2 regions of the Geodermatophilus sp. SYSU D00703 genome follow, and region 2 is predicted to be linked to the other one. Evidence: riboswitches for the same ligand, from Rfam matches in the RefSeq annotation. Region 2 holds a riboswitch; the other holds the start of a gene.
What was found. A riboswitch is a leader RNA that binds a small molecule or an ion and turns the genes downstream of it on or off. The one in region 2 is predicted to bind cyclic di-AMP.
Positions count from the first base shown of each region.

Region 1: another riboswitch for cyclic di-AMP. It lies ahead of ACI782_RS13695 (C40 family peptidase); the one in region 2 lies ahead of ACI782_RS03655 (aggregation-promoting factor C-terminal-like domain-containing protein).

Region 1 covers NZ_JBJGYU010000012.1:71,561-76,300, reverse strand. The annotation lists gene ACI782_RS13705 (hypothetical protein) at 1-107, shown strand, start outside; gene ACI782_RS13700 (YrdB family protein) at 85-465, opposite strand; gene ACI782_RS13695 (C40 family peptidase) at 775-1,818, opposite strand; cyclic di-AMP (ydaO/yuaA leader) riboswitch at 1,834-1,969, opposite strand; gene ACI782_RS13690 (hypothetical protein) at 2,168-2,347, shown strand; gene ACI782_RS13685 (phytoene desaturase family protein) at 2,378-3,934, shown strand; partial or broken gene ACI782_RS13680 (YhjD/YihY/BrkB family envelope integrity protein) at 3,985-4,740, shown strand, end outside.
Region 2 covers NZ_JBJGYU010000002.1:30,322-35,061, forward strand. The annotation lists gene ACI782_RS03645 (hypothetical protein) at 1-478, opposite strand, end outside; gene ACI782_RS03650 (alkene reductase) at 563-1,648, opposite strand; cyclic di-AMP (ydaO/yuaA leader) riboswitch at 1,841-2,001, shown strand; gene ACI782_RS03655 (aggregation-promoting factor C-terminal-like domain-containing protein) at 2,246-2,686, shown strand; gene ACI782_RS03660 (LLM class flavin-dependent oxidoreductase) at 2,760-3,743, opposite strand; gene ACI782_RS03665 (dihydrofolate reductase family protein) at 3,812-4,438, opposite strand; gene ACI782_RS03670 (ABC transporter ATP-binding protein) at 4,534-4,740, opposite strand, start outside.

The DNA of each region.
Region 1 (4,740 bases), on a different contig from region 2:
TGGACCCCGGGGTGGTCACCCGCTGGGAGGTGCACCTGCCCGGTGGGGTCCGGGCGCGGTTCGTCTGGGGGCTGCTGCAGGAGGTCAGCGGGCCGGCGCCGCGCTGACCGCGGCCTCGGGCGCCCGCTGCGCGGTGAGCGGCCCGGACAGCACGCTGCCCAGCACCGCGGCGACGACGAGGACGGCGGCCACGCGCGGCAGCCCCGCCGTCACAAGGGCGGCGCCGGCGACCCCGAAGACCACGACCTTCGTCAGGACGGCGAGGGCCGCTACCTGCACCACGGCCTGCGGGGCGGCGAACAGGCCCCACAGGACCGCCGCCGCGAGGGGGACCCCGAGGGCCAGGAGCCACCGCGTCGCCGTCGTCCCGCCGGTGCTCCACCCCCACAGGCCGAGGGCGACGAGCGCGCCGAGCTCGGTGGCGAACGCGACGCCCGCCCAGGTCCACTGCCACGCCAGCGCCATCGCCGGCCTCCCTCTTGTGATCGATGCTCTCTCCTGAGAGCAGTGTTCACGCTATGGGACGGTGGGTCAAGACGCGACGGAGCCCCCGGACGCGCGAGGCGTCCGGGGGCTCCGGTCGGCCCCGTCCTGAGGCGTGCCGCGAGCCTGCGAGGGGTCGGGCGGCCCCGTCCAGGGCCCCGCCGCGAGCCTGCGAGGGGTCGGGCGGCCCCGTCCAGGGCCCCGCCGCGAGCCTGCGAGCGGTGGGGAGGACGGAGTCCTTCTCGGGGTCCTTCTCGGGGTCCTTCTCGGGGTCCTTCTCGGGTCCTTCTGTCAGCCGACGATGCGGTTGAACTTCGGGGTGGCGCCCATGACGTCGACGCTGGCGACCTTGACGACGTCGCCGGACGTCGGCGCGTGCACCATCTGGCCGTTGCCGAGGTAGATGCCGATGTGGCTCACCGGGCTGTAGAAGGCGACCAGGTCACCGGGGCGGGCCTCGGCGCGGGAGACCTGCTGCCCCATCTGCGACTGCATCCGGCTGGAGTGCGGCAGGCTGATCCCCGCCGCGCGGAAGGCGTACTGCACCAGGCCGGAGCAGTCGTAGGAGCCGGGGCCCGAGGCCGCCCAGACGTAGGGTTTGCCGCGCTGGGCCATGGCCGTGTCGATCACCGCCTGGAGCGAGCCGCTGCCGGCGACGACGGGCGCCCCGCCCGTGGGCGCCGCCTCGCGCTCGCCGCGGCTGGCCCGCTCCTCGTCGCCGTGCGCGGAGGCCGCGGCCTCCAGGGCGGCCCGCCGCTCGTCGGCACTCAGCCGCGCGTAGTCGGCCTGGTACTCGGCGATCTGCGCCTGGAGGCCGGCCTGCTGCTCAGCAACGGCGTCGTACGCCTCCTGCGCCTCGGCGGCCACCCGGTCGGCCTCGGCCTGGGCCTGGGCGGCGGTCTCCCCGGCGGTGACGGCCTGGTCGAGCACCTCGCCCTGGTGACCGGCGACGGTCTGCAGCAGCGTCACCCGGTTGACGAACTCCTCGGCCGAGCCGCTGGTCATCAGGGCCTGCAGCGACCCCATGCTCTCGCCGGTGAAGGCGCTCCGGGCGATGCCGCTCACCTGCTGCTGCGCGGCGGTGGCCACGGCCTGCGCCTCGGTGACCTGCGCTGCCGCGGCCTCGGCGGCCGCCTGCTGCGCGGCGAGGGCCTCCCGCGCCTCGTTGAACTGCTCGGTGACGACCTCGAGGTCGTGCCCGCGGGCGGCGACCAGGGCCGCGGCCTCCGAGGCGGTGGCCGGCTCCTCCGCCCCGGCGGCGTTGGGGACGAAGGCGACGCCGACGGCGGCGGCGAGGACGAGGGCAGCGCGCCGAGCGGCGCGGGCGGACGCCATGGTCTGGCGGCTCTCCGTTCTTCCACGAGCCGCCTACCGAGTTAGCTGACGGGTTCGGACGGGAAGGCGCCCGGCGCGCCCGGCCGGAGCCGTGCGTGCTTCACCCCAGTGCTGCGGTGGGTCCCCGGCCCGGGTCTGGCGACCCGGCTCGGCGGCGCCCGCGGGGTGTCACCCATTTCGGTAACGGAACGCCCCGACGGACACACACACCGTAAGGGCCGTGACGCTCCGGTGACAATTACCGAGTTGTGATTTCGTGGACTCTCACCTCGACCCCGCTGGTCGCCGTTACCCCTGGGACGCGCGGGGCCGGTGGTGCGCCGACGGGGCGACGGGGTATGTGCGTCTCATGGACCTCAAGCGACCCCTGGTGGTGCTCGCCCTCGTCGGGGCGCTCGCCGGGTGCAGCAGCAGCAACAACTCCAACACCGACGTCGACCGCGGCACGACCGACTGCGGTGCCGCCGAGGCCGGCAGCGACCGGGCCGACTGCTCGGACAGCGAGAACGCCCCGACGCAGGGCGGCTGACCCGCCGGCCCACGCGCTACGGTCCGCCGGGTGAGCGCACGCAGCAGGTACGACGCCGTCGTCGTGGGGGCCGGGCACAACGGCCTGGTGGCCGCCGCCTACCTCGCCCGCGCCGGCTGGTCGGTGCTGGTCCTCGAGCGGCTCGAGCAGGTCGGCGGCGCCGCGGTGAGCCGGCAGGTCTTCGCGGGGGTCGACGTCCGGCTGTCGGCGTACTCGTACCTGGTCAGCCTGCTGCCCGACCGCATCGTCGCCGACCTCGGCCTGGAGGTGACCCTGGCCGACCGCGCGGTGGCGTCCTACACCGCCGTCCCCGGGCACACCGGGCTGCTGGTCGAGCGGGACGAGGGCCCGGCCACCGCCGCGTCGTTCCGGGACCTCACCGGGTCCGACGACGAGCTGGCCGGCTGGCGGCGCTTCTACGGCCGGCTGGCCGACCTCGCCGAGGACCTCGCCCCGACGCTGACCGAGCCGCTGGTCTCCCCCGCCCAGCTGGCGGGGCGGCTGCGCGACCCGCAGCTGTGGCAGGACCTCCTCGAGCGGCCGCTGGCCGACGTGGTGGCCGACGAGCTGGCCCACGACGTCGTCCGCGGGGTCGCGCTGACCGACGGGCTGATCGGCACCTTCGCCGACATGCACGCCGCCGACGGCCTGGCCGGTCGCTGCTTCCTGTACCACCTGGTCGGCAACGGCACCGGCCGGTGGCGGGTGCCCGTCGGCGGGATGGGCGCGGTCACCGGGGCCATGGCCGCCGCCGCGCGCAGCGCCGGCGCGGAGCTGCTCACCCGGGCGACGGTCACCGCGCTCGAGCCCCGGCCCGACGGCGCGACCGTGCACTGGACCGACGACGAGGGCGGCGAGCACGCCGTCGACGCGAGCTGGGTCGTCTCGGGGGCGGCACCGGCCGTCCTCGACCGGCTGTTCGGCGTCGCGCCGCGGACCACCCCGGACGGCGCCCAGCTCAAGGTCAACATGGTGCTGGCCCGGCTGCCGCGGCTGCGGTCGGGCGTGGACCCGGCCGTGGCCTTCGCCGGCACGTTCCACGTCGACGAGGCCGCCTCGCAGCTCGACGCGGCCCACGCGCAGGCCGCCGCCGGCCGGCTGCCCGACGTCATCCCGTTCGAGGTCTACTGCCACTCGCTGTCGGACCCGTCGATCCTCGGGCCGGCGGAACGGGCGGCCGGCTACCAGACGCTCACCCTGTTCGGCCTGCACACGCCGGCCGCGCTCTTCCGGGAGGACCCCGTCGGCACTCGCCGGGAGGCCGTGCGGCGGGTGGTCGCCCAGCTCGACGCGCACCTGGAGGAGCCGCTGCTGGACTGCCTGGCCCCGGACGCCACGGGAGAACCCTGCCTGCAGGCCGCCTCGCCGCTGGACGTGGAGGAGTCGCTGGCGATGCCGGGCGGGCACATCTTCCACGGCGACCTGTGCTGGCCGGTCGCCGAGACGGACGCGGAGGTGGGCACCTGGGGTGTGGCGACGGCCCACCCGCGGGTGGTCGCGGCCTCCTCCGGCGGGACGGTGCGCGGCGGGGCCGTGAGCGGCCTGGGCGGCTACGCGGCGGCCCGCGCGCTGCTCGACCGCCGCTGAAGGAGGCCCCCGATCGGGCGGGATCGGCCCACACCTGGTGGCATGGGCCGGTGGACCTGCGCCGGGAGACCCGTGCCCTGATCCGCGGGGCCGGACGGCGGCTGCACGGCCGGGACCTCGCGCTGATCGCCGCCGGGCTGACGTTCTACGCCGGCATCGCGGTGGTGCCGTTGCTATTGGTCGCCGTCCGCCTGACCGCGCTGGTCACCTCCGCGGACACCGTCACCGACCTCGCCGCACGGCTGGCCGGGCTGCTCCCGTCGCAGCTGGGCGCCCCCGAGGCGCTGCGCGCGCTGGCGCGGGCCGGCGTGGGGATGGGGCTGCTCGACGTCGTCCTGGCCCTGCTGCCGCTGTCGCTCTACGGCGAGGGGCTGCGGCGGGCGCTGCTGCGCTTCACGCCGCGCCGGGACACCCTGACCGGCTGGCGCGGCCGGCTGCTGGCGCTGCCACTGGTGGTCGCCACCCCGCTGCTGCTGTACCCCCTGCTGCTGGCCGCCTCCGCGATGGCCGAGCTGACCGAGCGGGGCAACCGCCTGGGCAGCCTGGCGGTCGGCTACTACTCGGTGCTCTTCGCGCTGACCGTGCCGCTGCTGTGGGGCTTCGGGGTGGTCGCGGCCGGGCGGCTGCGCTGGCCGGCGCTGGTCTCGGGCGCGCTGTTCACCGCCGCCTGCCTGTCGGGCTTCCTGCAGGGATTCGTGTTGTTCCTGGCCCTGCCACTGGCCCTGGGGGCGCCGTTCGGCGGGCTGACCGTGGTGGGTGCGGTGGTGGCGATCAGCCTGTGGCTGTTCCTGCTGCACCTGGTGGTC
Region 2 (4,740 bases):
TCACCCGCCAGTAGCGGGCGAAGCGCCGCCGCGTGGCCGGGTCGGTCGCCGCCACACGCGTCTCCGAGCTGAGCTCCGTGCCGCCGCGGGACGGCGTCAGCCGGAAGTCCATCGCCGCCTTCACCCAGCCCGGCTCAGCGAAGCGGTGCACCCCGTCGGCGTCGAGCGCCGGTGGGGCCTCCCCTCCGGAGAGCCGCCACGCCTGCAGCACGCCACCGAACACGGCCGAGGCCGGTGGCTCCGAGGAGAGCAGCGGCACCGGCACGGCGTCGAGGAACGGCCGGTCGCGGAGGTGCCCGAGGCCGCGCCCGGCGAGCACGACCGGCAGGAAGCGGGCGGCGCTGAGCACCGTGGTCACCGGCAGCCGGGACATCCGCACCCGGTGCAGCTCCGCCCACACCGCCGTCGGCGGGGCGTCGATCCACTGGGCCTGGCGGGTGACGTGGTCGGCGGCCGGCACGACGTCGTCGAGGTCCACGCGGCTCCCGTACCCGGTCCGAGAGCGTGGTGTGCACCCAGCGCGGTCCCGGACGGCGCCGGACCGCGCTGGGTGCACAGGGCGTCAGCTCGCCCGGCGGTCCTGCAGGGGCGGGTAGTCGGTGTAGCCCTCGGGGCCGGCCGCGTAGAACAGGTGCGACCGGATCTCGTTCTCCGGGTGCTCGCCGGCCCAGCGCTGCACCAGGTCGGGGTTGGCGATGACCGGACGGCCCACGGCGACCGCGTCGGCGTGGGCGGCCTCGATCAGCTGCACCGCCTCCTCGCGCGTGGTGACGGCGCCGAAGCCGCTGTTGGCGATCAGCGGGCCGCCGAATCGCCGGCGCAGCTCCTGCACCAGCTCCCCGGCCGGCTCGCGGTGCAGCACCGACAGGTAGGCCAGGCCCAGCGGGGCGAGCTGGTCGAGCAGCGCGCCGTAGGTCGCGCGGACGTCGTCCCGGTCGGTCTCGAGGGCGTCCTGGATGTCGTGCTCGGGCGAGATCCGCAGGCCGACCCGGCCGGCGCCGATCGCCGCGGCCACCGCCGTCACCACCTGGACGACGAAGCGCGCCCGGTTCTCGGGGGACCCGCCGTACTCGTCGGTCCGCCGGTTGGACGCCGGGGAGAGGAACTCGTGCAGCAGGTAGCCGTTGGCGCCGTGGATCTCCACGCCGTCGAGGCCGGCCTCGATCGCGCGGCGGGCGGCGGAGACGAAGTCCTGCACGACGTCGCGGGCCTCGGCCACGGTGAGCGCGTGCGGCACCGGGTAGGGCTGCTTGCCCTTCTCCGTGTGCCCCTCGCCGTCGATGGCGATGGCGCTGGGCGCCACGACGCGGCGGCCGCCGTTGACGTCGGGGTGGGTGACCCGGCCGCCGTGCATGACCTGCATGACGATCCGGCCGCCGCGGGCGTGCACGGCCTCGGCGACGCGGCGCCAGCCCTCGACCTGCTCGTCGGTGACGATGCCGGGCTGGCCGACGAACGCCTGCGACTCGGGGCTGGGGTAGGTGCCCTCGGTGACGATCAGCCCGACGCCGGCACGCTGCCGGTAGTGCTCGACGACGAGGTCGCCGGGGACGCCGGAGGCGCCGGAGCGCATGCGGGTGAGCGGGGCCATCACGACGCGGTTGGCGAGCTCGAGGTCGCCCAGGGTCACGGGGGAGAACAGGTCCACGGGGAGTTCGACGCTCGACGGAGGGGTCGCCATTCCGGCCGGCGACCGTCACGGCGCTCACAGTGACGCGCGCCTCGCGAGACCCACTATGCCGCCACAGTGGATCGTCGGCCGTCGAGTGGCGGGATGTGTGAGGCGTTCTTACGGTGACTGCGTCCGGCCGATCGTCGCCTCCCGAGCCTGGGGAGCCCGCGCCGGACGCCGCCGAGTCGCTCCCACCGCAGTGGGCGCGAGCCGGGGACCCACCCGCACCACCCGGGGTGAGTCCCGCTCCCGGGCATCATCCGGGAGCGGGTAGGGCACTCCCAGCCCGAACCCGTCAGCTGACCCGGTAGGCGGCCCGGGGAGAGAAGGAGAACCACCGCGCCCGGGGCCTCGACCCCCCGCGCCCTCCAGGTCCGGGACCGTCGCGGTCCCGCCTGCCCACCCCCAGGGACCAGCCGCACGGCACGCAGTGTCGGTCGACGGCTCCTCGCCGGGCGCCCGTGTCCGGCCGGTGCCGCGCGCCCAGCTGACGACACGGCGACCGCCGCGGCCGGTCCCGCACGCCCCGGCGCCGATGGTGCCGGGCACCGCACAACACGAGGAACCCGCACCATGCACAACCAGCACACCCACCGACCGCGCTCCCTGCACCGGCTCGCCGCCGTCGGTGTCCTGACCCTCGCCCTCGCTCTGGCCCCCGCCGCCCAGTCGGTCGCCCGGGCAGAGGGGAGCCACGGCCTGGCCGGGATCAGCGCCGGCGAGAAGCAGGCCTACAAGGACCACGCCCTGGGCCAGGTCGGTGGCAACCGGACCCAGTTCGGCTGCCTCGACCAGCTCTGGGAACGGGAGAGCGGCTGGAACCCCCACGCCCAGAACCCGAGGAGCTCCGCGTACGGCATCCCCCAGTTCCTCGACTCGACCTGGGCCATGACCGGCATCCGCAAGACGTCGGACCCGTACCGGCAGATCAAGGCCGGGCTGATCTACATCGGGAAGCGGTACGGCAGCGCCTGTGGGGCGTGGCAGCACTCCCGGACCAGCGGCTGGTACTGAGCCGCGAGACACCGAGGGCCCGCTCCCCGCGCGGCGCGGGCCCTCCGGCCGACCTCAGCCGGTCGCCATGGCCTCAGCCGGTCGCCATGGCCTCGGCAGTGAGCTCGACCGAGCGCAGCCGGCCCTCCGTGCCGGGGAACTGGTGCGCCACGATCAGTTCGTCGGCGTCGGCCTGCTTCGCGAAGCCCTGGAGGTACTCGCGCACCTCGGCCGGGGTCCCGACGGCGGTGTGGGTCAGCATCGTGTCGACGTGCAGGCCGGCACCGCCCTCGAGCAGCAGCCGCGCCTCGTCGTCCGTCAGCGAGCGGCCGCGGCCGAAGAGCCCGACGGCCAGCGTCCGGCGGACGGCGGCGTAGGCCTCCTCGGCCGCCGCGCGGGTGTCGGCCGCGACGACGTTCACGCCGGCGATGACGTGGGGCTCGGCGAGCTGCTCGGACGGCTGGAACTCTCGCCGGTAGGCCGCGACCGCGGGCTCGAGCATCGCCGGGGCGAAGTGCGACGCGAACGCGTACGGCAGGCCGAGCGCGGCGGCCAGCGTCGCCCCGAACATCGACGAGCCCAGCACGTACAGCGGCACGTGCGAGCCCTTTCCGGGGATCGCGTCGACGCCGGGCACCCGGGAGTCGCCGGCCAGGTAGGCCTGCAGCTCGAGGACGTCCTGCGGGAAGCGGTCGGCCGAGCGGGGGTCGCGGCGCAGCGCGTACATCGTGCTCTGGTCCGAGCCGGGGGCCCGACCCAGGCCCAGGTCGATCCGGCCCGGGTACATCGCGTCGAGGGTGCCGAACTGCTCGGCGATGGTCAGCGGCGCGTGGTTGGGCAGCATGACGCCGCCGGCGCCGAGCCGGATGGAGGACGTGTGCGCGCCGACGTGCGCGATCAGCACGCTGGTCGCCGACGACGCGATCTGCGGCATGTTGTGGTGCTCGGCGTACCAGACCCGGCGGTAGCCGGTCTGCTCGGCGCGCTGCGCGAGCGCGACGCTGGCGGCGATGCTGTCGGCCGCGGTCGAGCCCTTGGCGATCGGCGCCAGGTCGAGGATGGACAGCGGGGTGCTCATGGGGCGGTACCTCTCGCGTGGTGTTGCCACGAGCAACCGATCCGGCGCCGCTGCCCTTCCCGGGTGTGTCACTCCTCGTACTCGGGCCCCACCGAGCCGGTCTCCACCTCGCCGGCCCGCTGGTACGTGGCGATCAGCGCGCCCGAGCCGGTCGCCTTCGACGTGGTCAGCCGCCAGGTGCGCGGGACCGCCCCCTCGCCGAACAGCCGCTTGCCCTGGCCGAGGGTGACCGGGAAGACGACCAGCCGCAGCTCGTCGACCAGGTCCTCGTGCAGCAGCGTCTGCACCAGCCCGGCCGAGCCGTGCACCTGCAGCTCACCGCCGTCCTCGGCCTTGAGCGCCCGGACGGCGGCGGGCACGGGGCCCTCCAGCAGCCGTGCGGTCTCCCACTCCACCGCGGTGAGGGTCCGCGACGCGACGTACTTGGTCTTGTCGTTGAGGCCGGTCGAGACCGCGCTGCTCTCGTCGCGCATCTTCGGCCAGGACGCGTAGAAGATGTCGTAGGTGCGCCGGCCGAGCAGGAAGTCCTGCGCCGGGACGAACCACTCCTCCATCTGGGTGCCGAGGTCGTCGTCGAAGTGCGGCACCAGCCAGCCCTCGTACGAGAACCCGCCCTCCGGGTCCTCGCCGGGTCCGCCGGGGGCCTGCATGACGCCGTCCAGCGTGACGAACGTGGTGACGACGAGCGGTCGCATCGAGTCCCTCCTCGGGTCCGGCCGGCCGCGGTGACCGGTCTCCCCGGTAGGACGGCGTCCGCGCCGCCTGCTCATCGGTGGGCCGGCGTCCGCGCTCACGCGGCCAGGGCGACGTCCCGGTCGGCGGCGGCCACCAGCTCGGCGTAGCGGCCGCCGGCGGCGAGCAGCTGCTCGTGCGTGCCGCGCTCCACGACGCGCCCCGCCGCGAGGACGGCGATCCGGTCGGCGCCGCGCACGGTGGACAGCCGGTGGGCGATGGTGATCGTCGTCCGGCCGCGGCAGGCCTCGTCGAGGGCCGCCTG